One region of the Planococcus alpniumensis genome, then DNA from elsewhere that is predicted to be linked to it. Evidence: riboswitches for the same ligand, from Rfam matches in the RefSeq annotation. Region 1 holds a riboswitch; each other region holds the start of a gene.

Evidence for each region. Region 1 has a riboswitch for thiamine pyrophosphate ahead of tenA (thiaminase II). Riboswitches for the same ligand answer to the same signal wherever they lie in the genome.
Region 2: it holds a riboswitch for thiamine pyrophosphate, as region 1 does, so the genes downstream of both, G3255_RS09465 (YkoF family thiamine/hydroxymethylpyrimidine-binding protein) here and tenA (thiaminase II) in region 1, are expected to answer to the same signal.
Region 3: it holds a riboswitch for thiamine pyrophosphate, as region 1 does, so the genes downstream of both, tenI (thiazole tautomerase TenI) here and tenA (thiaminase II) in region 1, are expected to answer to the same signal.
Region 4: it holds a riboswitch for thiamine pyrophosphate, as region 1 does, so the genes downstream of both, lipM (octanoyltransferase LipM) here and tenA (thiaminase II) in region 1, are expected to answer to the same signal.

The regions. Positions count from the first base shown of each region.
Region 1 is NZ_JAAMTH010000001.1:2,653,674-2,661,663, forward strand. It holds gene G3255_RS13550 (MATE family efflux transporter) at 1-226, opposite strand, end outside; gene G3255_RS13555 (TetR/AcrR family transcriptional regulator) at 328-882, opposite strand; gene thiW (energy coupling factor transporter S component ThiW) at 1,291-1,779, opposite strand; gene thiE (thiamine phosphate synthase) at 1,776-2,393, opposite strand; gene thiD (bifunctional hydroxymethylpyrimidine kinase/phosphomethylpyrimidine kinase) at 2,368-3,246, opposite strand; gene thiM (hydroxyethylthiazole kinase) at 3,236-3,997, opposite strand; gene tenA (thiaminase II) at 3,990-4,679, opposite strand; TPP riboswitch at 4,769-4,870, opposite strand; gene G3255_RS13585 (hypothetical protein) at 5,303-5,893, opposite strand; gene G3255_RS13590 (AI-2E family transporter) at 6,125-7,207, opposite strand; gene G3255_RS13595 (S1C family serine protease) at 7,501-7,990, opposite strand, start outside.
Region 2 is NZ_JAAMTH010000001.1:1,847,082-1,855,071, forward strand. It holds gene G3255_RS09455 (protein adenylyltransferase SelO) at 130-1,590, shown strand; gene G3255_RS09460 (hypothetical protein) at 1,654-1,866, opposite strand; TPP riboswitch at 2,049-2,153, shown strand; gene G3255_RS09465 (YkoF family thiamine/hydroxymethylpyrimidine-binding protein) at 2,234-2,839, shown strand; gene G3255_RS09470 (ECF transporter S component) at 2,832-3,413, shown strand; gene G3255_RS09475 (ABC transporter ATP-binding protein) at 3,400-4,836, shown strand; gene G3255_RS09480 (energy-coupling factor transporter transmembrane component T family protein) at 4,817-5,566, shown strand; gene G3255_RS09485 (sporulation protein) at 5,659-6,078, opposite strand; gene G3255_RS09490 (AI-2E family transporter) at 6,145-7,335, opposite strand; gene G3255_RS09495 (LCP family protein) at 7,393-7,990, opposite strand, start outside.
Region 3 is NZ_JAAMTH010000001.1:3,314,557-3,322,546, reverse strand. It holds gene G3255_RS16825 (DUF7878 domain-containing protein) at 1-64, shown strand, start outside; gene G3255_RS16820 (hypothetical protein) at 144-446, shown strand; gene G3255_RS16815 (NUDIX domain-containing protein) at 1,077-1,517, shown strand; gene G3255_RS16810 (biotin transporter BioY) at 1,770-2,339, opposite strand; TPP riboswitch at 2,473-2,573, shown strand; gene tenI (thiazole tautomerase TenI) at 2,683-3,291, shown strand; gene thiO (glycine oxidase ThiO) at 3,322-4,464, shown strand; gene thiS (sulfur carrier protein ThiS) at 4,461-4,664, shown strand; gene G3255_RS16790 (thiazole synthase) at 4,666-5,433, shown strand; gene G3255_RS16785 (MoeB/ThiF family adenylyltransferase) at 5,430-6,449, shown strand; gene G3255_RS16780 (halocin C8 precursor-like protein) at 6,833-7,606, shown strand.
Region 4 is NZ_JAAMTH010000001.1:2,887,172-2,895,161, reverse strand. It holds gene G3255_RS14630 (VLRF1 family aeRF1-type release factor) at 1-77, shown strand, start outside; gene G3255_RS14625 (hypothetical protein) at 108-788, opposite strand; gene hmpA (NO-inducible flavohemoprotein) at 885-2,066, opposite strand; gene G3255_RS14615 (RrF2 family transcriptional regulator) at 2,283-2,717, shown strand; gene G3255_RS14610 (pyridoxamine 5'-phosphate oxidase family protein) at 2,744-3,166, opposite strand; gene G3255_RS14605 (YczO family protein) at 3,234-3,464, opposite strand; gene G3255_RS14600 (STAS domain-containing protein) at 3,599-4,618, shown strand; TPP riboswitch at 4,765-4,871, shown strand; gene lipM (octanoyltransferase LipM) at 4,960-5,799, shown strand; gene lipA (lipoyl synthase) at 5,796-6,740, shown strand; gene G3255_RS14585 (DUF4825 domain-containing protein) at 6,788-7,285, shown strand; gene pepT (peptidase T) at 7,387-7,990, opposite strand, start outside.

The DNA.
Region 1 (7,990 bases):
CGCCGATGCCGATCCATAGCGACATCGCGACGAATAAAGTATAGACCGGTGCCGCGATGCCAACGCCGCCCAGCGCGACCGGCCCGAGGCGATTGCCGACCATGATGCCGTCCGCAACGATATTGATGGCCATCAGCAGCATGCCGATGGTCGAAGGCACCAAATAGCGGATAAATGCCTTTCCGACTGATTCGGTATCGAGACGGTGAATAGATTGTTGTGCCATATTGAATTGCCTCCTTGCTTTCTAAAACATTGAAAACTATATTTGTTTTTTTAGTTTTTTAAGTCCGAAGAAATACTGGCTTTGGTTAGCCAGCATTTTCTCTATTCGTTTTTGACGAACCCGTCCAATAATAATTCACTCATCGTTTCAACCGCTTCCTTGATGGAAATGCTTTGTTCCGAGAAGAATTGCTGATCCAAGGAAATATTGACGACGTTCAAAATCATTTTCATTAACAGGTCGATGTTCTGTTGTTTGATCAGGCCGGTTTCCATGCCTTCTTCAAGCAATTGCTTTAAGTCATCCCATTGGTTCATTTCCCGATCGACCCGCTGCCATTGTTCCGGGTAATAACGCTTTAATTGCTCCAAAACGCGCAAATCGAAAAAGTCATTATGGTTCGGAATCATGACGATGAGTTGATGGATTTTTTCCTGCAAGTCGAGGGTTTCGTCTTCTCGGATAACACGCGCACGCTGTTCGTACTCCGAAAAGGCCTGGTCGATGATCGTTTCCAGAATTTCCAGCTTGGATGAGAAGTTCTCATACAAGGTGCGCTTGCTGATGCCCAGCCGTTTTGCCAAATCATCCATCGTAAATTTGATGCCGTTGTTTCTCGTTTCTTCGATAAACGCCTGTATAATCCGATTTTTCACAGCCGAACCCCCTTGTGAAAACTAATAATACTATAATAGTTTTCATAGTTCAAGTATAAGGATTTGTTGACGTAAATAAGGATCGGCTTTGTGAGCCGACCCTTTCCAAATTATTAAAGAAGTTTATTAATCAGTCATATATTAAAAGGGGGACATCTTTTTGATACTAAAAAATCAATGACCTATCTGAGTATTTGGAGAAGTGTTCGCTCGTAAACCCTTCTGCTCAATAATGCTGCGCATTACTTTCGCAAAGATAATGTCTCCCGTAGGTCGACCTTATCTTTCCAGTGGATCAGCGAGACGACCGAGACCCCGCAAGGCGCACAGCGACTGAGGAGGCTTGGGCGCGAGCCCACGGAAAGCGAGCGATAAGCTTCGGAAAATGCGGTTTTCTAACTCTTTCTTTTACGCCAATAATTTACTGCTTTTCGTTTTCTCCAAACGGTACACTAACACCACGCCAAGCACCGCCCCGCTGATGCTCGATACGAGAAATGGTGGCATGAAGAACAAGGCGCCGACTTCGGTTCCCATCAGAACACGTGCGTAAGGTACTGCAACAAGTGATGCGATAATGCCGGTTCCGAGAATTTCACCGGCTGCTGCAAAACTGAGCCGTCCGCTGTAGCGGTAAAAGACACCAGCAAGCAAGGCACCGATCATGCCTCCCGGAAACGCGAGCAGCGAGCCGGTCCCCGTCAAGACGCGAACCGCACCGGTCAATAAAGCGATGACGACCGCAGGCCCTGGACCGAAGACGACAGCTGCGATGACATTGATGGCATGCTGCACCGGATAGGCGCGAGCGATGCCTGCCGGGAACCAGACGAATGCAGATCCTGCGACGGCGAGTGCGACGAACATCGCCATGAGCACAAGTTTTTTCGTATTCATCCGACCTGTCTCCCCGGAATCGATTGTTTGAACCGTTCGATTTGTCCTGCGACATCTTGTGCCTGTGCTATTGAAGAAATAACGGCGATGCCCGATACGCCTGCACGCCAGACCATTTCAGCGTTGCCCGGTTCGATGCCGCCGATGCCGATGACGGGTACGTGCGGATATTGAGCTTTCACTTTAATGATTTCAGCGACACCCGCCGGTAGTTTCGCATCGCTTTTTGTGCGCGTGCCAAATACCGGCCCCATTCCGAGATAGGTAGCGCCGCACGTCAGCGCTTCGTTCGCTTCTTTGACTGAATGCACTGAAACGCCAAGAGCCATCGACGCGCCGATTTGTTTTCTCACCTGTCCACAGTCCATATCGTCTTGCCCGATATGGATGCCGTCCGCTTCGATCGTGCAGGCGAGTTCAACATCGTCATTGATGAACAGCGGCACATCGTACTCACGGCATAGTCCTTTGCATTTTGCAGCGAACTCCACAAGCGCATCGCCCGTTAATGCGCCACTCCCTTTTTCGCGCAGCTGGAAATGGGTGATGCCGCCTTGAAGCGCTTCTTCAAGCAACACGAGCGGCTCTTTAGTACCGGCGTTTGTCGTACCCATTAGAAAATAAATCGCTGGATTCCCGAACAAGATGAACCACTTCCTTTTCGATAGATTCTTTGTACGCCGCATGATGCGTCGGGCCATGGCCATGGCCGATGTTAAGCGGATACGCGAGTGCTGCCTGGATAAATTCCTTGGCCGTGAAAAAGGCTTCTTCTACTGGCTTGCCTTTGCCGAGTTCAGCTGTCAATGCTGCTGAAAAAGTACAGCCTGTGCCATGCGTTTGTTCTGTTTGGAGACGCTCCGCGCGTAGCAAGATCACCATGCCTTGCTGATCTAGATAAAAGTCTTCTGCAACGTCAGGGTCACTGCTATGGCCGCCTTTGATGACCACAGCTTCCGCACCGAGCGATAAAATCGCTTCCGCCGCCTTTCTGCGTGACGCATCGTCTGTAATGTCTATGCCGCTCAATGCTTCCGCTTCCGGGATGTTCGGCGTAATGATGGCAGCGAGCGGGACGAGCATTGTCTTGATTGCTTCGACCGCTTCCTGCTGCAATAAAGAAGCACCGCCTTTTGCGATCATGACAGGATCAATAACAAGGCGCTCCCAGCCATAGCGCTTGATGCCTTGTGCCGTTTCTTCGATGATACCGGCATCAAACAGCATGCCGGTCTTGAGCGCACGGATGTCGAAATCTGTCCCGATTGCATCGAGCTGCTCTTTGACCGCTTGCCGGTCCATCGGGTAAATACCGTGAACGCCCTGCGTGTTTTGGGCGGTCACCGCCGTTACTGCAGAACAGCCGAATGCGCCGAGTTCCTGGAATGTTTTCAAATCCGCCTGTATCCCCGCTCCACCGCCTGAATCAGATCCTGCGATCGTCAATACTTGCGCTTTAGCGTCCATAAAGTGCCGCCTCCTGTCGTTTCGATAGCTCGTCCAAAAAGGCCATTTGGAAAGTTCCCGGGTTCAAGGCGATTTTCGATGCACGGCTTCCTGCATTCGCATAAATCTGCAAACCATATGCAAGCGCATCAAGCGGGGTAGATTCTTCGTCCGTTAAAAATGCCGCAAGCACCGCACTGAGCAAACAACCCATTCCAGTAACCGACGCCATCAACGGGTCTCCGCCTGTGATGTGCTCGGTCCGTTCGCCGTCTGTTACCAAATCGTTTGTGCCTGTTACCGCGACAATTATTTGATATTCATCAGCCACTTGTTTAGCGATTGTCTCCAAATCTCCTTGGCCTTCTCCAGCATCGACACCGCGCGCTTGCCAGTCGGCTCCTGCGATAGCCGCGAGTTCGCCAGCATTGCAGCGGATTAGCGTGATATCCAGTTCCGTCAGCAATCGTTTTACGGCTTGCAAACGATAAGCTGTCGCGCCGGCACCGACCGGATCCAACACAATCGGGATGCCTTTTTCCATGGCGGCGCGTCCTGCGATGAGCATGCTTTCAAAAGAGCGTTCTGTGATCGTGCCAATGTTGAGTGACAGGGCATCGGCGTGTCCTGTGAGTTCGGCCACTTCCTGTTGTTCGTCGCCCATGACCGGCGAGACGCCGAGTGCGAGCAAGCCATTTGCCTGAAAATTCGAGACGACGTGATTGGTGATGCAGTGAATCAATGGTTTTCGTGCGCGCAATTCCCTAAGCATGGTGGACACTCTCCTTTTTCGCGGGCAGTTCCCAAGTTTCCATCGTCCATGCCTGCTGCCAGAACTGCCATTCGTAATAGCTGCTTCTCATAAAGCGCGTTTTCAATTCCTTGCGCCGCTCTTCCGGCAAGCCCTCAGCTAAATGGTCCATCCGATTGATCTGTTCATTGACCAGTTCCCCGAACCATTCGGAGCCGTATGTGCCGATCCATTTCTGATAAATCGGTTCTTCCGGCGTCGCCGTCTTCAAACGTTCGCCGATTTCGTAATAAAGCCAATAACACGGAAGCAAGGCCGCGAGCACATCTGCAAGATCGCCTTCTGCGGAGCGGTACATATGCGAAACGTATGCATAGGCATGCGGCGAGGGTTCGAATAGCTTCCAATCTTCCTCAGTCACCCCAAGCAATTCCATAAACGATTCATGAAGCGCGAGTTCCGCGGCGCAAGTCTGTTCAGCGTGATGCGCAAATGACTGCGTCGTTTTCAAATCTTTCGCTTTCACTGCGCCCAGTGATTGCACTTTCGCGAAATGGGTCAGGTAATAAGCGTCTTGCATGACGTAGAATTTAAAAACATCGAGCGGTAAATCGCCTTTCGCGATGCCTTTTACAAATGGGTGTTCAAAACTGGCGTCCCATAAATCTGCACATTCCAACCGGACTTCTTTACAAAATGTCATGTCGCTCTCTCCTTTTTTGGGCAAAATAAAACACCGCTTCCCAGGTAAGGAAGCGGCGATAAAGGTCAGCTGAAGAAATTGGAGAAATGCTCACAATTCGCCCACTTCCCTACGCTGGTATAATCCAGATCAGGTTCAAAGGGTCCGGACTCTTGTCCGTCTCAGCCAACATGGCTCCCCTAGTGGAATAGCGATATTTTTTTATTGTCGGCAATAGAATACCATAGCTGGCTTCCGAATTCAAAACTTTTTGAATTTGGGATTGCAAGAGTCTAATTGTTTAATTAGAATTAGCTTGCCCGGTTCGTCTGCCAGCTATCCGCAGCCACGCTTGGTGTTGAGCTTTCGCAGTAAGCCAATGAATTGGCGAAAGGCAGTTGAGCCAATTCATTTGCGACGCATCTGCTTTTGCAGATGTGGGAGCAAGGTTGTGTGTTCATGTCCCAATCTAGTGGAGTATGCGAAGTTTGCCATCTTCTGGCTTCGCTTCACCCTTAAGCGCGTGGCTGCTTTTACAATTCATTGGAATTTCGAATGTGCAAGTAAGTGTCTTTGAAAAGTTCGTCCACTTTGGTTCTATCGCTTAGTTGGATTGGTGAGTTCGTGGTCGTGTATAGGACGGGTCAGTCATAGTCGGAATTTGTCCGGTTCAAGACTTCCCTAAAATATTGCTGCATTTCACCTTTGCCTTGGAATTTAAATGGCAACTGTAACGCTACCTCTTCACATAATTCCCTGTATTCTTGTGATTTGGTCAGCGCAGGGCCATTGTAAAGATAAATTAATTGGATAATTTTATCCTCAGGTTGCAGTGTATATGACCTTTCAATCATCTTTTCTCCGAGTTCGTATTGATCTTCTCCGTAATTTCCAGCAGCTATCAGGGCGGACAAATCAAAAAACTCGGGAAATAGTGAAATCATATAGCCAAACGTCCATAAAAATTCCCGATCATCCGGAAATGTCACCTGTCCAAAATGAGCCAGTTCAGAAAATAATTTTTCGCATTCCGTGATGCCGTGCGCATCCAAGCCATCATCTCCAAGTACACCCGCTTCCACGATTAAATACCAACAAAGAAACCCTAACCGGATGACCACTTTCAAATCTTCAGGACGCTTTTCCCATTCGATGACCATCAGCGTTAATGCTTCTGCATACTTTTCCTCTACTTCAAGAGCATCAATGGCTTCCCAGCGATAATCCATCCCCATAATTTTCCCTCGTTTCGCATAAACCAGCTTCTTTGCAGACTATCTCTGTTTGAAGCTTTTTTCCAAGTATACATCAAGCCAAGTAATTCTAACTGCTGTGAAAAGCAACCTGACTCCAGAGCCAAGTGGCTTTTAATCTGTTTTGAACCTTGTGGCACGCGCCAAAGTAACTTGTCGTGATAACAAAATAGCTCTTAATCGCTGAAATTAATCAAGAAATGCCCACATCCCCTACCTCATCGCCGGGTAGCGCAGATGGATGAGACGGTAAAGGTTTTGGACTACTGCTTTTCCTACAGCGTAAGTTGGGATGACCAAGATCATGCCGATGAGGCCGGCCAAGTTGCCCCCGATATACAACAGGAAAATGATGGTTACCGGATGCCCCGATAGTTTCTTACCCATGATATTGGGCGAGATGAGATTGCTTTCGACTTGCTGGATGATAATAATGGCGATCAGCACCCATAAGCCGAGGATTGGTTCCTGGAAGAATGCCACGACAATCGCCGGGACGGCCCCGATAATCGGCCCGACAAAAGGGCTGACATTTGCAAATGTCGCCACCAATGCCAGGATAATGGCATAATCCACACCAAGGATCAGGTACGTGATATAGCTCAGCACCCCGACGAATAAACTGACGGTCGCCTGCCCTTGAATATAGGCACTGAGGTTTTCGTCCATATCATGAAGGATTTTGGCGCCTTCAGTCCGTGAATCCTGCGGCAATAATTTGAGGAAGCTAGCCGGCAATTTATCGCCGTCTTTCAATAAAAAGAACAGGACAAACGGCACGACGATAAGTGAAGTCAAGGCGCTGACGAGCACACCGGTAAAACTCAGGATATTCGAACCGATGCCCGTCAGTGCGTTCCGGAAATTCGCGGCTATGGCGTCCGGATTCAAGCCAGGCAGAAAATCCTGTTCTTGAATATAGCTCCACCATTGACTGGATAAGGCCCTATTCGATTGATTTTGAACTTCTCTTACGATCGACGGAAAGTTTTCGGTCAAGGATTGGATCTGCCGGAAAATCAGCGGGCCAATCCATAAGGAAAAGCCGACGAGCAGCGCCAGGAAAACGAAGAAAATCACCAGAATGGCCACGACACGGGGCATCTTCCTGGATAATAGCTTGACGATTGGCCTAAAGATATAAAACAGGATTCCCCCGATGATGATAATCGGCATCAAGGTAGAAAACGCAACACCGACTGGATAAAACACAAAAGGCACACGCACTGCCAAGTTAATGATGGCAAAGATCAAAAGCGTGCTGAGCAAGAACCGAAACCATTTTGTTTTGGGCATGTTCATTCCCCTTTCGTCTGTCTGAACCATAGTTTGCGCTGGCAGCCGCTCCACTTACTGTAGATCCGAGGGTAGAAATTGTTTCCAGTTCCATCTATTCGGTTTTCATCAACATCCTTTCCCCTCTTTGAGTTCCACTTTAGTACTCGTAAAGTACAAGAGTAGAGTGTTTTTCTTCTATATAAATTGCCGCATCAAGGGCTATTTTTTTAATGGCCATCCGATAAAGCGCAAAATCTGCTCAATTTAAATTGATTGATTTCAAAAAAGAGCCTTCAACAGAAGGCCCTTTATCATTCTTCGACATATTCAATCTGATAATCCCCGTACTCATCAATCACGACGGTGTAGAGTCGCCGGTGGTCGATCGTTCCCGTTTCACCGTCTGCTTCATGGTAATTGAACACCGCGCCTGCTTCAACATACGCGCGGTTGCCTTCGATTTCCACGGAGCTGACTTCCGGGACGACTGAATCGAACACGCGGCCATCTGCTGAATACTCTTGCACGACGCTGTCTACCGCTTCAACTGCCTGGCTTCCCGGCACTAAATAGGAAGAATAATAATTCAGTTCCCCATCATTCATCGAATATGGCAGCAAGTCATAATAGGCTTCGATGAAACTCGACAACAGCGCTTCGTCAAAATAGGCATCTTTTACGGATGGTTCGACCAATTCCGACTCAGGAAGCGGATCTGGATTTGAGGCCCAGCCATCTAACATGTCCTTTTTCAAATAAAGCGGAATTGCATAGCCGATTTCGGGGTTGTCTTCAAGCATG
Region 2 (7,990 bases), 810 kb from region 1:
TTAGATAGGTGAGCAGCTCAAGCTTTTCTATTTCCACAAGCCAGTCTCATATATTTGTTTCATGTTTTTCATTGTGGCTATAATAACAGAAAAGAGTTGCACGAAAAATTGACATTAGGAGGCGCTCCCATGAACTACACAGATATCGGCTGGAAATTGCAGAACAGTTACGCTGGCCTGCCGAAAACCTTATATGCCCCGATGGAAGCCAACCCGGTTGTATCGCCAAAGCTGGTCATCGCAAACAAATCACTGGCCACAACACTTGGCCTAAATACCGAGCAGTTGTATAGCTCCGACTCGCTAGAGATTTTTGCGGGTAATCGATTCCCCGAGGGTAGCTTCCCGCTCGCCCAAGCCTATGCAGGCCATCAATTCGGCCAATTTACGATGCTCGGCGATGGCCGTGCCATCCTAATCGGCGAACAGCATACACCGGATGGCGAGATTTTCGATATCCAATTGAAAGGCGCCGGCGTCACGCCCTTTTCGAGAAGCGGAGATGGCCGCGCGGCACTCGGTCCCATGCTGCGGGAATACATTATCAGTGAAGGCATGCACGCGCTCGGGATTCCATCGAGCAGAAGCCTGGCAGTCGTATTGACAGGAGAAAAAATCCAGCGCTACTCCGCAGAGTCTGGAGCGATCCTGACACGGGTGGCTTCGAGCCATATCCGTGTCGGCACTTTTCAGTTCGCCGCGAAATATCGCTCGACTGAAGATTTAAAAGCTTTGGCGGATTACACGATCAAACGGCATTTCCCAGACATCACGGGGCCTGACCGCTACATCGAATTATTCCGCCAAACCGCGCAACAGCAAGCTTCACTCATCACGAAATGGCAGCTCGCAGGATTCGTCCACGGGGTCATGAACACGGACAATATGGCGATCAGCGGTGAAACAATCGACTACGGGCCATGCGCTTTTCTGGACCGCTACGATGAGTCCGCGGTCTTTAGCTCAATCGATGCCGGCGGCCGTTATGCTTATCGCAACCAGCCGCTCGTCGGAGGATGGAATTTAGCTCGTTTTGCGGAATCTCTGTTTCCACTGTTAAATGAGATTCCTGAAAAACAAGCCTTGGCGTCTCTCCAAGGGGCGCTCGAGGAATATGTCAGTTTGCAAAAAAACTTGTATTTGGCAGGCATGCGCGAAAAACTCGGCTTGTTTACCGAAATGCCAGAAGATGAACAACTGATAGATGCGTTGCTGGAATTGATGCAAGAAAAGCAAGCGGATTATACCAATACATTCCGTTCCTTGACTTTCGACGCAGTAGAAGAGCCCCAACTGGCAAACGATCTGGATTTCAAAGCTTGGCACAGCCGCTATAAAGCCCGCCAACAGCAAGAAGGCCGCTCAGCACACGAAATCCTGGAAATGATGAAAAGCCGGAATCCGGCTGTCATCCCGCGCAATCACCGCGTGGAAGCGGCACTCGAAGCTGCAGCGCAAGGCGATTATCAGGTAATGGAAAAACTATTGGAGATCCTCCGGAATCCATATGCCCATTCCGAAGAGCAACTGCCCTATACGGCCCCGCCACCGCCTTCAACGCCGCCATACCAGACCTATTGCGGCACATAAAGTTTAAAAATCCCCTGCCTTTTCTTCGGCAGGGGATTTTCTTGCTGGCGCTTGTCAGTTCGATCACTGGCCGTCTGTGACTTCATTAACACTGACCATTTTGACTTCGTCCATCTTGAATTGGTAATACGTATCGTTGTCGCCGATAAATTCGCGGAAATCATCCGCATCCAAACCGCTGACCGCTTGTTTCGGGGTATCAGCTTCGACGGTGCTGACCGCCTCGACGCCTGCGCCGAAATGATAAACGACGCGGAATTTTTTTGTTGATGCCATAGTTATTGGATTCCTCCTCAAATGCTTGTCTGCTTTAGGTTTACCCGATTTTTTAGGGAGTATTCACCTCAGCCATCATTTTCTCATTCTCGATGAAAATAGTAGAATCCCTTTACTTGGGAAAGTATTTGACTTACACTTTAGCCATCGGGAAAACCCGACACTTAAAACCGCATACCGTTTTTCTGCACTGGGGGTGCATATTTTGCTGAGATGAGAGCTTTCGCTCCGATCCCTTATGACTCGATCAGGTTAGGACCTGCGTGAGGAAGTGCGGTGACTTTCCGACATGACTACGAAATATGGAATAGTGGCTGCATCTTCACGGATGCGGCTTTTTTGTGCATATTTTTAGGAGGGATTCCATATGGAACCATATTCATGCGGCACCAGCCCGATCGTAGGATTTCGCTTTTCCTTACATCCGATGAGCGGAAATTTTATCAGTATCATCAAAAGTGCGTTGAAGGACACCGATACATCCCATGTCTGGATGCAAACCGACGACGTCTCCACCGTCATCCGAGGCAAACAACAGCATGTTTTCAATGTCGCGAAAGCGCTGACGCTTCATGCCGCGAAAACGAAAGAACACATTGCCCTGTCCGGCACCTTTTCAGCTGGCTGTCCAGGTGATACAGCGGGTGATGCGTATTTGGACGCCCCCGATGAACCGGCAAACGAAGACGCCAGCAAGCAATACGTTTCATCCCAATTCGCCCTTTATCCGATGAACAATCCCGATTATATGGAAGTTATCTACCGCGAAGTGGAACGTGCCAAAGAGTTCGGTGTGTGGAATGATTCCATGCATTATGCTAGCGGCATCCACGGGGATATCCATGAGGTCTTTGCTTTTTACGAAACGAGCTTTTCCAGCGCGCGCTCCGCTAAACACCCCCACCTCGTGATGACTGTATCCATGAGCATCAACAGTCCTTCACACAAAACAGGCGGTGAAGATCATGCTTAAGGAATGGAAACTGAAAGAAATTGTCCTCATGTCATTATTTGGCGTCGTGTTCGGCATTGTTTACTTGCTCTTTTTGCACATTGGCAACTTATGGGCAGGCGTCATCGGGCCGCTCGCTTATGAATGGATGTTCGGCATCTGGTTTATCGTCTCCATCATTTCGATGTATATTATCAGAAAGCCTGGCGCTGCTTTATTACCAGAAATCTTGGCCGCAGCTATCGAAGTGATGCTCGGCAATGCGATCGGCCCGAGGCTTATCCTATCAGGCATCATTCAAGGCCTCGGAGCAGAAGCAGCGTTCGCGCTGACTCGTTACCGGCATTTCCATGTTGGCATCTTGATGCTTGCAGGTGCTGGTGCTGGAGTTTTCAGTTTTGTTTACGGCTATTTCCTATCGGGCTATGCTGCATTGGATCCTTCTTTCGTCGCCTTGATGTTCACACTTCGCGTCGCAAGCGGTGCGATCATTGCCGGCATCGGCGGCAAATATATCGCCGATTCACTGCTCGCAACTGGATCACTACGGGGCTATGCTATCGCTAAGGCGGAAAAAGGCGATGTCCGTGCTTAATCCGGTTTTTCAATTAGACAACTTCAGCTTTCGCTTTCCGGAGTCAGTAGAACCGACCTTACGCCATATTACGCTCGCAATCCATGCGCAAGAACGGGTGGTCATTACAGGGCCAAGTGGATGCGGAAAGTCCACGCTTCTCTATGTGCTGAACCGGCTGTACCCGCATAATTGCGATGGCCAAGTTTCTGGCACCGTCAGGATCTTCGGGCGTACATCACAAGAATACGAACCTGGTGAAGCCAACCGGAAAGTCGCAACGGTTTTTCAAGATCCCGACAGCCAATTTTGCATGCCGACGGTCGAAGAAGAACTGGCGTTCACTCTGGAGAATCTTCAAGTGCCCCGGGAAGAGATGCCAAAACGCATCGACCGGATTTTGCGCATGACGGGCCTGGACGATATTCGCCATGGTTCCATTCAAACCTTCTCAGGCGGGATGAAACAACGCATCGCCACAGCTTGCGCCTTGATTATGGAGCCTGACTGTTTGTTGCTCGATGAACCTCTCGCCCATCTCGACCCGTTGACGGCGAAAGAGTTTGTCGCTTGGTTGGATCAATTGCAACAGGAAAACGGTCTTGCAATCGTCGCCGTCGAGCATAAATTAGAGCTATGGGGAGAATTTTTCGAACGGGAGATCAGCCTTTCGGAAAACGGCGCCATACAGAAAGACCAAGCCTACACCAGAAGGAATGCTCCTTTCCTGCCGAAGCGTGAGACGGCCAAACAGCCAAAAGTCTTGTTTGAGGCAAGGGATCTATCCATTACACGAGCTTCAAAAGCTTTGCTGCGCGGTGCCAGCCTGCAGCTTTATGCGGGTGAAGTGATGATCATTGCAGGACCGAACGGAAGCGGGAAATCGACTTTGCTGAAAGCCTTATGCGGCATCATGAAACACGATAGCGGGACGATTTCAGGAGAGTTTGCCGGATTTGTCCCACAATCGCCCGAGCAGCTGTTTCTGTCGAAGACTGTAGAAGAGGAATTATCGTATTCCGGAAATTCCTCTCCTCATGATGTGAAAGATCTTCTCGAGGCACTTGCCTTGGATCCTATTGCTCAAGCCCATCCTTTTTCCGTGAGCCATGGCCAAAAGCGCCGTGTGGCCATCGGCGCGATGCTAGCAGACCGTCGCCAAGTTTTGTTGCTAGATGAACCGACGGCAGGGCAAGACCTCAACGCATTGATGGAGCTCCATCACCAAATCACTTGCCGGGCGCAAGACGGCTGCGCGTTGGTTGTGGTGACGCACGATATGAATTTTGCCTTGAGCATTGCGGATACGATCTGCCTAATGAAAGACGGCAGATTATCCGCTCCTCTTGAACCACAAGAGCTTTTTTCAAGCCCTGTCCTGCTGGCAGAGCACCGTTTATATTGGCCGGAAAAGGAGGAATCCTATGCGCCGTCTTTTACATGAAATGAACCCCAGCTTGAAATTTCTTGCTGTCACTGCATGTATGCTGGCGCTCGCGTTTTTTTTCAATCCTTGGACGCCACTGATGTTTTTCCTAGGCATCGTATTGGTACAATTGCTGTTTAGCCAAACCAATTGGAAACTTTGGTCACTTGTTATGCTGCCTTTTGTGATCGGCGCATTCGGTTATTTCTGGACTACCTTGGTGTTCGGTGAGTCTGGTGATGGGACTGTGTTATGGACAATCGGCATGATCGAAATAACCGCTCAAAATTGGGAGCATGCCTGGTCATTATCATTCCGCGTCCTGGCGTTTTCAAGCATTTCGTTATTATTTGCTTTCACTACCGATCCTGTCCGGTTTATCCAAAGCTTGATGCAGCAAGGAAAACTGTCTCCGAAACTTGCTTTCAGTGTGCTGATCAGCTATCAATTCCTTCCTGTTCTAAAAACGGAATTCGAGCAGTTGCAGCAAGCTCACCGTCTCAGGGGTCCGGGTGCGAAACCAACGCCATTCAAACGAATAACAGCCTTGCGCCGCCTGCTCATCCCCCTGCTTGCCGGTGCTGTCAGAAAAGCCGAGCGCGCCGCCTTTGCGATGGAAGCGCGGGCGTTTACAGACGCAGCAAGATCTCATTACCGGGAAATCAAGATTGAGCACAAGGATTATGCATTGCTTGGCATGTTTTCATTGGTGCTCGTCTTAAGTTGCAGTGCAGTTTTTTGGACTTAATAAAACAACACCTCCGCAGTGAATGATCCAACTGCGGAGGTGTTGTTTGGGTTAACATAATAAGATTATCATCAAGCTATTGTAAATTGTCTTCAGCTGTCTATTTTACCGTAAGTGATTTCATCCTCGTCCTGGACATTGACGCCGTTTTTCACGTGAACAATCGTCCGTAAAATCAACTTGGCATTCACATTCTCGAGCACCCAGCGTTCATCCGGCACAATTTCGAATTGCTGCATGACGGTGTTCTTTGATTTTACGGATCCCGCAAATTCCAAGCTCTGCTTGGCAACTGGCGTTTCATAAAAATCAAAATCGCTGTCTTGCCGGTAATCTTCCACTAAGCGAATCACTTGAAGTTCGATATAATCGATTTCCTGATCGCCGCTTCCTCCGTCCAAGTAAACCGTGCCGTTCAAGGTTTCACCTTCTTCAAGATGCGGCCTCTCCACTACAGTGTCCACTTTGATCGAACCGATGCCGATCGAAGATAAAAAGTCTTTGAATTTCATAAAATCTATACCCCCAAAATTTGATAATTCTCCATACCACTTTCCTGTGCCTTATAAACAGGAAGCTTAAAGCTCGGTGTAGTCGTATTGATTATCCAAGTCCGTTTCGTATCGGTTATAACGCCGTTTGAACAGCTTGTACAGATGGCTGACGATGACCCGCAGCAAGGCATACATCGGAATCCCTAAAATGACCCCCACGACGCCAAACAAGGAGCCGGCCGTCAACAGGACGAAAATGATCGTGACAGGGTGGATATACATCGTCTTGCCCATTACTTGCGGCGAGATCAAATTACCTTCCACCAGCTGTACGACGGTCCACACAATTGCGAGTTTCACAAGCATGAACGGCGAAGTAACGAGTGCGATAATGGCAGCGGGCGTAATCGCGATAGCTGGACCGATATACGGCACGATGCTTGTCACCATCGCCAGCGCGCCGAGCAGCAGTGCATAATCCATACCGATGATCAAAAAGCCGATATAGACCATCACGCCGATGCAAAATGCGACGATGAGCTGGCCTTGGATATAAGCCCCCAATTGCTTGTCTGCGTCCCTTAAGACTTCTCTTGTATCGTCTCGAAATCTTGGCGGCAGCAACTTCAGGAAATAGTCCGGAAGTTTATCACCGTCTTTCAATAGATAAAACAGGATAAACGGCACGATGACAATCGACAGGATGACACCCGTGATCGTCGAAATCCAGCTGGTGACGCGCGTAATGATGCCCGTCACTGTCGCTTGAAGTGTATCTGCGATGCTGGTCGGCAAGGTAGCGATCAAGGCCTCGATATTAAAGTCTGAATCCTGGTAATAATCACCGACCAATGAATTGCGCAAAAACTGATCGGTATTGTTCAATAAGCGCATGAAATAATCTGGAAATTCCTCGATTAAGTTCTGGAATTGGTCTCTCACATATGGAAACACCAACAAACTCAATAAAGTCAATAACCCGATGCCGCCAAGGAAGATGATCAAGATGCCCCAAATTCTTGGAATTTTGAAACGTTCCAGCAAACGCAGCACCGGCCGCAGCAAGTAGTAAAAAATAAGAGCCAAGACGACTGGCAAGACGACCGTTTTCATGAATACATTGAGCGGATTGAAGATGAACGACACTTCCCTGAAGATGAATACGACGAGCCCGATTAAAATCAAGATCAATAAGGTGAAAAGCGTGTTCCTCCCGCCCAGGAAGCGGATATAGTTAGTAGCAAAAAACGGCGGTCTATTGTCATCTGGCGGCATGGCGATCCCCTTCTTTGTATAGGCTTCTACCTATAGTTTACCATATTATCTGAAAAATTAGTTGAGAGGCTGAGACAAAAATTCTTCCAGCGCACGGCGATTTTGTTGTATATCGATTTCAAGAACCGAGCCGGCCTGTGGATAATTCGCATAGCTGTATCCACCTTCCACCGGAATCGTCAAGCGTTCGATCTCCCCGCTGCCACCGGTGCCAAGCTGTGTCGCCAATTTGATTTGATCGACCAACGGCATATCGGTCTGCACATAGCCTTGAGCCGCTCCTGCCAATTTCGGCAGTTTCGGGATTGACGACACGCTGATCAATTCATCCTTTAATGCAGCGATCACTTGCTGCTGGCGCCGCACACGGCCGAAGTCGCCTTCATTATCCGAACGGAAGCGCGCGTAGCCCAGCAATTCCTGGCCATTCAAATTCTGCACGCCTGGAGACAAAGTTACGCCGATCTTCTCGGACATTTCCTTTTCGACATCGATTTCGACACCACTCGGCGCTGCGATGTCGACAAGCGTTTCAAAGCTCTTGAAGTCGACAAGTGCGTAATTATGGATTTCCACACCAAACATTTCACGCAAAGTCGACGCCAGCAAATCGACGCCTCCCAAATAATAAGCGGTGTTCAATTTATAAGATTGG
Region 3 (7,990 bases), 660 kb from region 1:
TGAGTTAGAAGAAACACTAATCAAGAGGTTCGATATCCAGTACTCAGATTTTATTAAGTTATAGCAATCTGAATGTAACTTATTAGCAATTAAGTTACATTCAAAGTGGTTTCTACAAAAGGAAAGGAACCGGAGGTGAAAGCATGAGAACTCAAGTTCAAGAAGGTCAGAACGAAGCAAAACCAATTATTCTAACCATGATTTTGCCTGTTGTTGCATTAGCGATTCTGCTGATTTTCAGACAGTTTCCCAATACGAATTTATGGATCAGTATTGTGTTGTATTTATTAATCGACATTGGTTTTTTGGTCGCTATGTTTTTGGGGATCAGAACAAAAAAGATACCGATTATTCTCTTTAGTGTACTTGCAAACGGCGTTTTCTTCTTAGTATTGTCGGGCTTCATATTCTTGTTAATGGTTGCTAATGGAATTTCAGAACCCTAGGAAAAATTAGTGAATCTGAATGTAACATAAGTCTAAGTAAGTTACATTCAAATCCCTGATTCCATTGACTTAATATGAAGAAGAAGAAAAGTTGAACTTGCTAGAAAAAATGATACATTCAAAAGCTTATAAGATAAGGCTTTAGAGCCGACATATTAAGGGCATAGTATTTCAAAATATATTGAAAGGAGGAACTTCATTTAAAGTTCCTCCTCTTTTTATTCGTAGAAGTGTACTTTTACGAACGGTTAGCATGTTCTTAATACAAGGTATATTTTAGATGAAGTCACGTTGATGGTGGCCACGAATCAAAAGGAGTGCTTCTCTCGAAGATCGATTTCGATCACTCCCACTGAACTTGGGAAGTGAAACCCTTAAAATTAAGAATATTTAGGAAAATAATATCTTTTATCTTCAAAGTCTAAGCTGTATACTAAAACTGAACTGGAAAATTGCAGCTAGGGTTCCGCTATCTAAAGTAGATAGGTCAGTGACCGAGGGCTGCATCTTTTGCTATATGTAAAAGGCACCTATTGACATAAAAGGTCCGAGGGGAAAGGTTCAACGTATTTGGTATGCGTTGAATTCTTTCTCTTCGGGCCTTTTTATTATTTTAAGGAGGTTGAAAGGATGAGAAGAATTGATGATTTAACAGCTGGCGTTGCAGTTATTATCTTAAACGAGGAAAAACAGGTTTTGTTGCAGAAAAGGTCAGATGTAAAGTTATGGGGTATTCCTTCAGGACATATAGAAATAGGCGAAACAGTTTCTGAAGCAGCTATCAGAGAGGTGAAGGAGGAAACTAATTTAGATGTAAAAATTATAAAGCTAATTGGGGTGTACTCTGATCCTGACTCGCAGGTATTTGCTTATCCAAATGGCCGAGTAGTACATTTTATCACAACTTGTTTTCTTGCTGAAATCACTGGCGGCGACCTGCGTTGTAATTCTTCCGAGTCACTAGAAATAAAGTTTTTTGAACCACAAAACTTACCGAAAGACTTACTGAGAATGCACCCTCAATGGTTAAAGGATGCCCTCGCTGAGAGAGAATTGGCATTCATTCGTTAGCAAATTCTCGCAATTCCTTGATGATACTTCATTTTAGCAAGTTGTTGTTTTCTTTTGATTCGAAGTAACCTAATGACAAATTAAGTTGCTTTCAAAAAATAGCCAGTCTTCTATTTATAAATATTTTTGATTTACATTTCATCACTTATCAGTAGTAGCATAAACAGAAAGGGAAAGAAGAGTCGGAACAAAACCCTTCTTCTTTCTCTTTTTATGTATGTTGTATTCTTATTAAGGATTACAATAGCTAACCTAAAGTGCTTTTTTGTCTTCTAAATATAAAAGACCAGCGGATTTCAAACGATTTCTTACTGAGATTGCAATCCAAGCGGCAAGCCCAGCTTTAATAAGACCGACTAAAATGAAAGGGACAAATCCACCCATTAATGCTCCGGTCCACGAAAGATTGGCGAAAATCTTCAACCAGGCAGTTCCCACAGTCAATACCATAAACATACCGATGACATTGGCAATTATGGCATTGATAAACGTAAAGCTCGTTTTTTCGAGATAATAACCAATACTGAAAGCGGTCGGAATAAAACCGACTAGATATCCGCCGGTCGGTCCGAATAAGCTACCGAGCCCACCTGACATTTGAGCAAAAACAGGGATGCCAATTGCACCCAACCCCAAATAAACTACAACAGATAAAGTTCCGCATTTGGCCCCTAAAATTGTTGCAGCCAAACCGATTGCAAGTGTTTGTCCTGTGATCGGGACTAAAGGCAGTGGGATTGTCACCTGTGCCAGTATTCCGATGATTGCTGCAAATAAAGCTGTAATAATCATCATTCTCAATTTGAAATTAGATTCTGTCATTTTATCCTCCCTCAATTGTGTTAACCTTATTTCAATAAATGTTAACTTATATGGTATCATAGTTCTTATAATGACTAGATAAATATTTCTAGAGGTGTTAGGCTGTTTGTAGATATACTAAAAAACTGAATAATTAAAGCACTAGGGGAGTCCATTAGACTGAGACGGATACAATCCGGACCCTTTGAACCTGATCTAGTTGAGACTAGCGTAGGGAAGTGGTTACTGTATGCTGTTTCTATTAGGGATACTATAAAACCACTCCGACGTCGGGGTGGTTCTTTTTATTTAGTAGCGTTGTTATCAGGCGTTGAATTTCAAGGCACCTATAAAGGAGGCAAAGATGAAAACAGGGGAACTGCATCTAATCTCTACGGGCAATCAAAGGGCCGAGGAACTAGCAGACATTCTTAGTCAAATTCATCCTTATATAGATTTTATCCATCTGCGGGAAAAAGCGAGAAGTGCTAAAGATATATACCAATTGATCCAACTATTGATCGATAAAAAAGTACCACGTTCAAAAATAGTTATGAATGACCGTATCGATGTGGCAATGGCTGCAAATATCAATTCCATTCAACTGGCTTCAAACTCATTGCCAGTCGAACTTGTAAAAAAAACGTTTCCGCATGTAAAAGCGGGGTGTTCTATCCACTCCGCTGAGGAAGCACGACTAGCAGAAAAAAATGGAGCTGATTTCTTATTTTTTGGCCATATCTATCCGACACAATCGAAGCCAGGTCTATCCCCTAGAGGAATTGAACACCTGAGAATCATAGTTGAGTCAGTCGATATACCAGTGATTGCCATTGGTGGAATTACTCCGGACCTTACGCCCGAAGTAGTTAAAGCTGGAGCGAAGGGGATTGCTGTGATGTCGGGGGTGTTGGAAGACGCAGATCCTTTAAAGACCGTACAGTCGTATCGGACGTCTTTGACAAAGGAATGAGGATATTCGTAACAGTTTGGAGGAAGGTTAGTGAACAAAACATATGATGCCATTGTAGTGGGTGGCGGAGTGAATGGTGGCGCCATCGCATATAACTTGGCAAAAGAAGGATTAAAGGTTTTGCTTTTGGAAAAAGATCGTTTTGCGAGTAAAGCGTCTGGAGCTGCGGCTGGGATGTTGGGTGCACAAGTGGAATTTGATGGTGTAGGTCCGCTTTTTCAGTTGGCAAAGAAGAGCAGGGCGATGTTTAGTGGAATTGCTGAAGAATTGAAGATGCTCAGTGGAATTGATATTGAATTAAAAAATCAGGGCATTTTAAAAGTTGCTTTAACTGAAACGCAACAAACCAACCAAGTAAGGGATGCCCGAATCTATGAGAAGAACGGGGAGGGCGCGCAACTGCTCACAGTCGAGGAAACAAGGAATAGAGAGCCTTCATTAACAAAGGAAATCATGGGAGGTATGTATCTTGAACGAGACGGGCAAGTAGCAGCATCTCGATTAACATGGGGATTTATCAAATCTGCATCTGAACTCGGCTCGGTATTGAAAGAACATGTAGAAGTTTCTTCTTTTTATTTCTCTGAAGGAAAAGTGACAGGTGTAGCCACTAGTGAGGGGGATTTTTTCAGCAACAAAGTGGTGGTGACTGGAGGAGCTTGGAGCGAAAAATTATTGAAGGCTACAGGGTTGTCCCTGGAAGCTTATCCGGTAAAGGGAGAATGCTTTTCTGTAAAGTCGGAAACACCCCTATTGGCCGGACCTGTTTTTTCAGAAGGCTGTTATCTTGTCCCGAAAGAAGGTGGACGAATTGTCGTAGGAGCAACAGTCATACCTTATACCTTTAACCAACAAGTCACTTTAGAAGGGCTTTCCTCATTGGTTAAGAAGGCTGAAAGTCTCGTCCCTTCTATAGTTACAGCCGAATGGGAAAGGGCGTGGGCTGGGATTCGGCCACAGACTGCTGATGGGCTGCCTTATTTAGGTGAACACCCAGCTTATCAAGGACTGTACATCGCGACTGGGCATTTCAGGAATGGGATTTTACTATCTCCAATTACTGGGAAGGTGATGGCCGAGCTAATTGTGGGAACCCGCCCTTCCATTGATATAACCCCATTTCATGTAAATCGAAAAATCTTAAATAGAAACGTCAAGAGGTGGAGTAAATGAAGTTAACAGTAAATGGAACCCAAGTGGACGTACCAAATGGAACAACAACTATAGTGGATCTGTTGCAGTATTTTGAATTGAATCAGAAAGTTATAATTGTTGAAAGAAACAATGAAATACTGGAGAAAGCAAAACATAATGAAACTCTTCTTTCTCAAGGAGATAAAATCGAATTAGTTCATTTTGTAGGAGGCGGATAACATGTTGAGAATAAATAATTTTGAGTATTCTTCCCGATTATTGCTGGGAACGGGAAAGTATCCTGACTTTGATACCCAAAAAGCAGCGATTGATGTTTCGGGTACTGAGATTTTAACTTTTTCCGTTCGGAGAATGAATATTTTTGAAGCCAGCCAACCCAACCTCCTTGAAAAGTTGGATTTGGCAAAATACTCGTTACTGCCCAACACAGCGGGAGCAAAGAGTGCTGAGGAAGCAGTCCGAATTGCGAAATTAGCTCGAGCATCGGGTCTTTGTGACATGATAAAAGTGGAAGTTATCGGCTGTGAAAAAACTTTGCTGCCCGATCCTATTGAAACACTGAAAGCATCTGAAGAACTGTTAAAAGAAGGATTTACCGTTTTACCATATACATCGGATGATGTGTTGCTCGCAAGACGGCTTGAAGAATTAGGTTGTCATGCTATTATGCCTGGCGCCTCTCCCATTGGCTCGGGTCAGGGAATCATCAACCGTTTAAACTTATCATATATTATTGAACAGACAACTGTTCCTGTCATTGTCGATGCAGGGATTGGAACACCTTCTGATGCGGCCATTGCAATGGAATTGGGGGCAGCAGGAGTCTTATTGAACACGGCAGTATCCGGGGCGAAAGATCCCATAAAAATGGCTCTTGCAATGAAGCTTTCAATCCAAGCAGGAAGACTCGGGTATGAGGCTGGACGTATACCGATAAGGCGATATGCTACGCCGAGTAGTCCGGTGGAAGAGATGAGCCACAAGTGAACGAAAGATACTCACGACAGGAACTTTTCGAACCGATTGGGATAGCGGGACAAAAGAAATTAAAGAAGAAGCATGTTTTAATTGTCGGTGCAGGAGCATTAGGTGCCGGCAGTGCAGAAATGCTGGTTAGAGCAGGGATAGGAAAACTCACCATCGTTGACCGGGATTATGTGGAATGGAGCAATCTTCAGCGACAACAGCTATATACGGAAAAGGATGCAGAACAACGAATTCCAAAAGCGGTAGCAGCTAAGAGCCGTTTAATGCTGGTCAATTCTGATGTAGAGATTATTAGTCATACCATGGATGTTTCAGTGAAAGAAATGACAACGCTGGTAAATGGGGTCGATTTGATTTTAGATGCGAGTGATAATTTCGATATCAGAATGATCATAAATGACATCTCTCAAAAAGAACGAATTCCTTGGATTTATAGTGCCTGTGTAGGCAGTTATGGACTCTCTTATACAATTGTTCCAGATAGCACACCATGTTTAAATTGTCTGCTTGAGGCTGTGCCCATGGAAGGATTGACCTGTGATACTGTTGGCATCATCAGTCCCGCTGTTCAAATGGTTCTTTCAATCCAGATAGCAGAGGCACTGAAAATTTTAGTGGAAGATTCAACTCAGTTAAGGAAAAAGCTTATCTCATTCGACCTCTGGAAAAACCATTACTCATCTATTGATGTGGGGAAGTTATGGGACAAGGATTGTCCTTCTTGTGGAAAAAATCGGACATACCCTTATCTTTCTTACTCGTCCCAGTTAAAAACTGCTGTTTTATGCGGAAGAGACACCGTTCAAATCCGGCCTCCTCATCCAGTGGATAGAGATTTAGGAAAGCTGAGCACAGTTTTATCGAAGCTTGGAAGGGAAGTCTTTCGTAATCCCTATTTGCTCTCTTTTACAACGAGCGACTGTCGTCTAGTTGTTTTTAATGACGGCCGTGTTTTAATCCACGGCACAAAGAGCATCGACAAAGCTAAAAGTTTATATCACCGATATTTAAGCTAATGTTTTTTTAAAAATATTTTCGTCTGATTGGACTGAACTACTCTAACTTTTTGAAGCCAGGATATTAATAATCCATTTAGACAGGTTCTTTTTATAAAGAGATGAATACTTTAAAAGAACTAGAGCTCAAACTTAAGAAATTGAAATAATAATGAAAAAGTAAATTTTATGTAAATTATCTATTAAATTTGGGTATTTATTGATTTTAATTGTTTATATAATCTCTAATTGGAAATCAAAGGAATGACGGAAGAAAAAGGAGGGAGGACGATGTTTGATTCAGGGATTGAATTAGGGGTTGTACTGTTTCTGTTTATTTATGCCTTGGTTGTTTCTTTCATGCTCATTTCAAAAAAAAGAAAAAACTAAGAGGAATATTCATTATGTCAATCAAACCTTTTGAAAAAGTTCTGATGCTAGCAATAGCAGCTATTCTCATTGTCTCTTCTGCATTTAGTTCCGTAGGTGCTGTCAATGCTGAAACTTCAATGTTTGAAAAAGGAACATCGAATGTCGAGCAAAATGAGTTTAATCAAATCAGAAATGCGTTAAAAAATACAGAAGAGTATCAGGCATACAAAGAGAACACCAAAATTAACTCAATTTCAAAAGGTGACATAATTATCAACACAGTAGATGGTTCCAAAGGCGATATTGCATATATTGAATTCGTGTTTGGAGGACTTGCGAAAACAAGTGATAACCTCGCATACGTTCAATTCACATATGATGTAAAAAATGGGGATATACTGACGAATCAAGCGGTCTATGCAGAAAATATAGACCAAGGAAAAATACGCATCAATGCCTTCTATAACTTGGACGGGAATCAAACCGAAATTTACGACATTACCGTCGATACAGCAGGGACGATTTTTGACGAAAAGGGTTTGATGCTTAGCCACGATGATTTTGTCGCTTCTGCAGAACATAAGATTCAGCAGGCTGGAAAGAACGCAGACGAATTTGGAGCTTATGCTTCTTTTTGTGAATATGCAGTTGGGGCTCTGTGCGGTACCGGTGGAGGCGTGTTGTGTTATGCTGCAGCGGGTGCTCTGGGAATCACTACCGGGATTGGCGGTTTAGGCTTAGCGGCTGTCTGTGCTTTGATAGGCAGTGTCGGCTGTACAGCTGCGACAGATCAAATTTGTAATTGATCCGTTCCAAAGTAGTTGAATACAACAAAGAAAGAGTAGCAGATGCTACTCTTTTTGAGGGGTACCGAAGCTCAAACGCTTCCATCTCCTTTTACGAGCGCCTTTATTTTTAAAATTAGTCAGCAATCTTCACTTTTAGCCAATATATTTAAGGAGAAATAATAATGAAAGTTCGAAATGGAACTTTAAATTAGAAAGTGCTTTTGTGTATATAAGTCAATTATAAAATACAAAATGTGCAAAAGAAAAAACAAACTACAATACATCGAGTTTAAAGTGATAGCTTTTATAAAATGAAAGCGCAGCGGATTCGGTTCGATTTATTGTTACAGTTTCTTGTCTCATATAAATAATGACAGTAGAGTGAAGTGACCGGTTGTAATT
Region 4 (7,990 bases), 230 kb from region 1:
AGCCGAATAGCTGCATCCACAAAAACCTGATCAATAACAGTGCAGATAAGATCTTGCACGAAGTGTTCGAGAAATAACAAAAAGCTCCGGGGCTAACCGGAGCTTTTTTAATTGGGCTGCGGGCAGAACGTGCAGGTGCCGAACGCAGATAATTCTTTATACAAGCAGCAAGTTTTCCGCATCGGCCCGGAAACTGCCCGTTCCAGCGGCGTGGTGCCGATGAAATTTCGCCACTGGGATTTGCGTAGCGGTTCCCAATTCAGGTCATCCATCAGCCAGTCGATATCTTCTGCGGCTATCCGTGGATGCTGCTGTTGAAGAGTAGCGTAATACCAGGCAAGTGAACCGAGTACGTTTTCCCAGCACGTAATCGGTGAGATCTTTGCATGGTTGCGCAATTGCTCGAGCAGTGCGCTTGTTTGCCCGATCAATATATAATGGAAAGCTTCACTTGTTTGCCCGGCAGGTATTTCGACGAAGTCAGCTGAATCGACGTGAAACGAAATGAGCGGCAAGCCGTAATTGTGCATCCGGCCATAGCGCAGATTTTCGGGAGGTGTCTTGAAATAGCCTCCATGCTTATGGATTAAGCTGAATTGTGCTGTCACGAACAACGCGATTTGGCGGAAAAAATAAGAAACTGCGACCCCGTTGTTTTCCGTCCCGCACCAATCCTTTAACTCTTCAATCAATATTTCGGGATTGGAAGAAAAGGGATAGGCAGAAATACGGTCAACGATGACAGATTGCATTTGAAGTGATTGTTTGGCAGCCATAGGCAAGTGCATCTCAATTCCCCCTTTTTCTCCATGCTACCGGAAGTGGGTGGGACTGCCAAGTATCATAAAAGCCGCTTTCCTGAATCGGAAAGCGGCTTTTGCTATTTAAACGGATTGCAGGGCGATGGCTGGGCCGAAGAATTCATAGTGGATCTGCTCATCAGACATGCCGATTGCATGCAATTCGCTGATCATTTTCTCCATGAAAGGAACGGGTCCACAGACGTACACTTCGCCGCTTACATCGACCATGTCTTCCAAGATTTCGCGCGTGATATAGCCTTGCGGTTCATCGGAATACAAAGTTTTGTATTTGGCATTGTCCATCGTCGCGACGTATTTTTGGACGTCTTTGTCGAAAGCATGCAAAGTTTCGTTGCGTGCTGCATGAAGGAAGGAAACCGGGCGTTCCGGTGTTTGCGTGGCAACCGTTTCGAACATACTCATCATTGGGGTAATGCCGACACCGCCGCTGACGAAAGCGACAGGCGTCTCGCGTTTTGCGTCGAGCACAAATTCACCTGCAGGAGCACTAACTTCAAGACGCTCGCCTTCGTTCATGTTTTCGTGCAGGTAGACGGATACCAGGCCGTTCGGGTCATTATCGGCTTCGCGTTTGACGGAAATGCGGAACTCATCGGGACGTGATGCTTGGGACAAGCTGTATTGGCGGTTGAAGAGGAACTCTTCTCCAGGGATCGCAAGGCGGAGCGTGATGTATTGGCCAGCTTTATAGCTTGGCACATTGTTGCCATCAGCCGGTTTTAAATAGAACGAAGTGATGTTTTCACTTTCTTTCACTTTGCGCGCAATCGTGAAGTCTTTGAAGAAGCTCCAGCCGTTTTCCTGGGTTTCGGATTTTTCGTACATGCCGTTTTCGATACTGATAAAGACATCGGCAATGACGCCATATGCTTCTGCCCAGGCATTGATGACCTCATCTGTTGCCGCATCGCCAAGCACTTCTTTGATTGCTTTCAGCAAATATTCACCGACGATTGGGTAATGTTCAGCTTTAACGCCAAGGCTGACGTGTTTGTTGGCGATCTGGACAACTGCTGGAAGGATCGCTTCGAGATTATCGATGTGCACTGCAGCTGCATACACCGTATTGGCAAGCGCCGCTTGTTGGCGGCCTTGTTTTTGGTTTGCTTGGTTAAAGATATTTAAGAGTTCCGGATGCGCTTCGAACATATTGCTGTAAAAGACGGTTGTGATGGTTTTTCCGTGTTCAGCTAATACAGGGGCGGTGGATTTGACGATGGTTCTTGTTTGTTCGGATAACATAGTCAATCTCTCCTTTTGTTTTCTATAATCCCACTATAAACCGAAAGGAATTTTAAAGATATATTTAAAATACATCTTTAAAATTTAGACACATTTCATTTCACAGAAAAGTCACACATGCAATAATGGGCTGAAAAAGCCCCGATTCTGCAGATGCGTTTCCTTTTCAGAAATTATGGCGGCGCGTATAATGGACGTTCAGGGAAGGTGAAACCAATGAGATTAACGATGTATACGGATTATTCATTGCGCGTACTCATCTATTTGGGGACAAAAGAAGACGGCAAATTGACAACTATACAGGAAATTTCCGATGCTTATCATATATCTAAAAACCATTTGATGAAAGTGACGTTTGAACTCGGCAAAGCGGGATTTATCGAAACGGTGAGGGGCAGGGGAGGCGGTATCCGATTGGCGGACCGTCCTGAGAATATCAATGTCGGAAAGGTCGTCCGCCAAATGGAAGAAGATTTCCACTTGGTAGAATGTTTCAATCCAGAGACCAATACTTGCCCGATTTCCCCAATCTGCGGATTGCGCGGCGTTCTTGGCAAAGCGTTGCATGCCTATTTGTCGGTATTGGATGAATATAATTTGCAAGATCTTCTATTTAATAAAGAAGGATTGCGTGATCTGTTGCGCACGTAAAAAGCCTCCGCTATCGGAGGCTTTTTTTATAATTCGATTGTTTGGGGGTCTTTGCCTTTGCGGTTCATCAAACGGACACGCGTTGGCGTAATTGCCAGGATGATCAAGTTCGGGTCTTCTGGGCCGTCGAACCAGCCGGTCAAGTGTTCGTTCCACACTTTGTCGATCATTTCGCGGTCATCCCGCAGCGACATCTGACCTTCGATTTCGAGGAAGCTATCGCCGACGCCTTCCCCTTCGTAGCCGAGCAAGATATGGGCGTTTGGATTTTTCTCCAATTCATCTACTTTTTGTGTCTGCTTGCTTGTAGCTGTATACAAAGTAAACTCGTCATTGAAAAACGTCATATACCGGGAATGCGGCTTCTCGTCTTTGATCGTTGCCAAAGTCCCAATCATGCTGTCTTCCAAGATTTTCAATGCTTGCTGTTTCAGTTGCTCTTGTGCCATTCAAATCTCTCCTTTGCGGTAATATCATTTGTCAAAGAAACTGCGGGCGAGATGCCCACAGGTAGAGTCAGTCAGGGTTTTTTTCCTCGCTAGCTGAATCATCTTTTGTATCACGCGGATTTTTTTCGTCTTGCATGTCCTGCTTTAAGTCTTCCAACGGAATGGAGTCCACGTTCATTTCTTCTTCATGCATTTCTGTCATCGTTTCTTTATCGGTTTTTACTTGCTCAGGATTGTCCATTGGAGCACCGTCGCTTGATTTGCGTTCCTTTTCATTGAAACGTTCTTTTTCTGCCATGGTTAGCACCTCTCCTTTAGCGTTCTTCTTTATCTATTCCTTAATTGAAGTGCTTTAAAACATTAGAGCTTGCTGGTGCAAACAGGCTGGCGTATGATTAATGGGTAGGACTAATTAATGGGGATGGCTATACAATGACCCAACAAGCGAAAATAAATGTGGGCGGCCTGAATTTTGAGTGGGACCTTTCGCAAGGGCGCTTCCTATTTGAAGGGCAGAATGCAGTTCTGTTTTGGACCTCTACTGCTATGAAGATGTTCTTTGATTCCATTGAGGAAATTTCGGGTGAGGAAGCAGCAGCGGTAGTTTTGGAGTCGACAGGATTTCGCCAAGGCCAAGTAGTCGGTGAGTATTTTCATAAAATGGGTGGTATCTCAGTATTGAAAGCATCTGAACTCATCACCAATACATACGCTTCAGCTGGCTGGGGTGTGGCCTCTATCCACAACTTAGATATGGCAGCCGGAACTTTAGAAGTGACGCTGAAAAATAGCTGGGAATATCAGATCAACCTGGCACAAGGAAAAAAGACTGGCGGCAGTTTTTTGCCGGCCCATTATGCAGGAATCTTCAGCTCGCTTCTGGACCGCAGCGTTTGGTATGAAGTGGTCCACTCGCAAATCGAAGGGCATGATGAATGCCTGATTCGCTATTTCCCGTCAGACGAGACGATTGAAAAGAACATCCATACGCTGGCACGCCGCAAGGAATCGGAGAAAATCCGCGAACTTGAACAGTTGGTGGATGAAAAGACAGCGGATCTTCATGACATGATCAGTGAAATCTCTTCTCCGCTTATTCCAGTGCTGGAAGATATTGTCGTCGTTCCGCTTCTTGGGCGTTACGATGAAGCGCGTGCCGAAGAGTTATTGATCAAAACGCTTGAAAATTTACCGAAATACAAAGCGCGCTACTTGCTGCTCGATTTGACTGGACTCAATGAGAGCTTCAATCAGCACGCGGCGATGCTGATCGAAAAATTAGGTTCTGCTGCGAATTTGATCGGCACAAAGACGGTGCTAGCCGGCATTTCGCCGCATACCAGCATAATGATAACAGAAGCGGGCGTAGACCTGTCAGGCTATGAATGCTTCCGTACACTTCAACACAGCATTCACTTTGCTTTGGCACAGAATGGCAAGACAATAATTTAATCACAAAACTTTCCCTATTCGCAGAAACGCATAGGGAAAGCTTTTTTGGATATTATTGAATAAATTGGATAAAAATTAAAGGAAAAACTATTTAGTATATTGAGATTTCTTGAAAAAAATGATAAGCTCGATTAGAACTATACATAGCTGACCACTGGGGGAGCCGGAATTGACTGGCTGAGACGAGCGAATGCTTGGACCCCTTGAACCTGATCTGGACCATGCCAGCGTAGGGAAGTGGTGCGTATGCTTCCTTTTGCCTGCATACACCGCTTCCCCATGGGAAAGCGGTGTTTTTTTATGGGCTTTGGAGTCATGCATAAGCTGAGAGGAGTTGAGATATTTTGGAGGAAACATGGGGCTATATGGAGTCGGGGCTTTGCACGCCGGCCCACAATATGGCAATGGACGAAGCATTAATGAACTGGCAGCGCAATACAGGCATGAAGCCTGTACTCCGATTCTACGGATGGGCGCCAGCCGGAATTTCAGTGGGATTTTTCCAGAAACTGAATGGCAGCATCGATCTCGAAAAAGCCGCGCAAATGGGCATCCCCCTGGTCAGGAGACAGACTGGCGGAAAAGCCGTACTCCATGACCAGGAATTGACTTACAGCGTGGTGATACCGGAACATCATCCATCCATGCCGAAATCAGTAAAAGAAGCGTATTTGGTCATTTCTCGAGGCTTGCTTGAAGGTTACCGCAATTTAGGGATTCAAGCACAACTGGCTGCGGAGAAGAAGCGTTCGAAAGAATCTTCAGCGGTCTGCTTTGAAGAACCTTCTTGGCATGAATTGACTGTTGAGGGTCGAAAAGCGGCAGGAAGCGCGCAGACCAGAAAACAAGGCATCATTTTGCAGCACGGCTCGATTCCGCTGCAGTTGGATGAAAACCAGTTGTTCGAATTGTTCGTGTACCCGAGTGAAGCGGTGAAGGAAAGGGCGCGCCAAGCTTTCCGAACACGCGCCGTTGCAATCAACGAACTAATGCAACAACCGGCAAGTTTAGAAGAAGTGCAGAAAGCATTCAAGGATGGATTTGAAACGGGGCTTGGCATCCGTTTGGAAAAATTTGAACCGCCAGCTGAACTGCTGGAACAAGTGCGCGTGCTCGAAGCCAAATATGCAAGCGAAGAGTGGAATCACAGACGAGAAGAGAAAGGGGAACTTATGCGATGACAAAAACAAAGCAGCGTGAACGTAAACCCGAATGGCTGAAAGTGAAATTGAACACGAACGAAACTTATAATGATCTGAAGAAATTGATGCGGGAGAAAAACTTGAACACTGTATGTGAAGAAGCGAGATGCCCGAATATCCATGAATGCTGGAGTGAACGCCGCACCGCGACCTTCATGATTTTGGGGGATACGTGCACAAGAGCGTGCCGGTTCTGCGCCGTCAAGACGGGGTTGCCGAACGAACTGGATTGGGGCGAGCCGGAGCGCGTAGCGGAATCGACGGAAATCATGAACTTGAAGCATGTGGTCGTTACAGCAGTCGCCCGCGATGATTTGAAAGATGGCGGAGCTGCAGTCTTTGCGGAAACCGTCCGCGCCATCCACCGGAAAATGCCGGAGACCACCGTCGAAATCTTGCCGTCTGATATGAAAGGCGATTACGAAAGCCTGCATATGTTGATGAGCAGCGAACCAGATATTTTCAACCATAATATTGAAACAGTGCGCCGCCTGACCAAACGGGTCCGTGCGAGAGCGACTTACGACCGTTCACTGGAATTGCTATTGCGGGTCAAGGAAATCGCGCCGCATGTGCCGACCAAATCGAGCATCATGGTCGGGCTCGGAGAAACGAAAGAAGAGATTATTGAAGCGATGGATGATTTATTGGCTCACAAAGTCGATATCATGACGATTGGACAATATTTGCAGCCGACATTGAAGCATTTGGATGTCGTTCGTTACTACCATCCGGACGAGTTCCAGGAATTGAAGGATATCGCATTGGCAAAAGGTTTCAAGCATTGCGAGGCCGGCCCAATGGTGCGTTCTTCATACCATGCCGATGAGCAAGTGAACGAAACTGCTGTCCAGAAACGCATCAAATACATGAAAGGCGTCGAATCGACTGGCGCAAAAATCGACCGCATCGAATTTTGAAATAGCGGAGCCAGTGTATAGAAACCTTTCTTAGAGGAGGGCTTGAATTGAGAAAAACATTTGCTAAGGCTGTGCTGCTATCCACTGCGCTGTTGGTTATGAGCGCATGCAGCCCGTTGTTTGCAGCAGAGGAACCAGACCTCTTCGAGTATGAAGGGGCGGCGGTCGGGAATAACAGTGCCGTCCTCAACACCCTTAACCGGCTGCCGGGTGCAGAGCATCTTACAGGCTTTGAATTGGAGACGAAACAACAGCCTTACGGAATCACCGCCTCTTACGATTGGGAAGAGGCCACACCATCGGATAAGGAAACAGCGGCCCATAATGCGACGTATTTGTTTACGTTGATCGACAATGTCGAGTGGGTCCAATTTGACTTCGACACAGGGGCAGGCGTGGAACAATACCGGCTAACGAGAGAGCAATTGCAAGCTTGGTACGGAGTGGATTTGACCGGAATTGATGAACAAGAGAAACTAGAAGAACTACTCGAACAGTATTTGGATGAAGGCCAAAAAATTGACGCGCTGTTAACACAACCTTAAAACTGTATGAAACCTAAAAAAAGCAGTGGCATTGTGCCGCTGCTTTTTTTGTATTGAATCGTGCTGAAAAGATTTCCCAGGAAATTGATAGAGGAAACCGGTTATTTTGCGATTTTTGCGACTTCCACAATCACTTGAGTCGCTTTTTCCATGTTTTCAGCGGAGATGAACTCGAATTTGCCGTGATAGTTTTCGCCGCCTGTGAAGATGTTCGGCGTCGGCAAGCCCATATAAGATAATTGGGATCCGTCCGTGCCGCCGCGTACCGGGATGATGTCGGGTGATAGGCCCAGTGTTTTCATCGCTTGTTCGGCCTGGTCGACGATTTCCATTACCGGCTCGATTTTCTCGCGCATATTATAGTACTGGTCTTCAAGCTCGAGTTCGATTGCTTCTTTCCCGAACTCTTCTTGCAATTCAGCCGCGACTTTTTCCATATGGCGTTTTTTCGCTTTGAATTTGTCTTTATCGAAATCGCGCACAATATACTGAAGCACCGCTTGTTCGACGGAACCGTTGAAATTGTTCAAGTGGATAAAGCCTTCATAGCCTTCCGTTTTCTCAGGTACTTCATTAGATGGCATTTCAGCCTGGAAGCGCGTTGCGACCGTAATGGCGTTGACCATCTTGTCTTTTGCGGAACCGGGATGGACGCTTGTCCCGTGGACTGTCAATTTCGCGCTCGCGGCATTAAAGCTTTCGTAT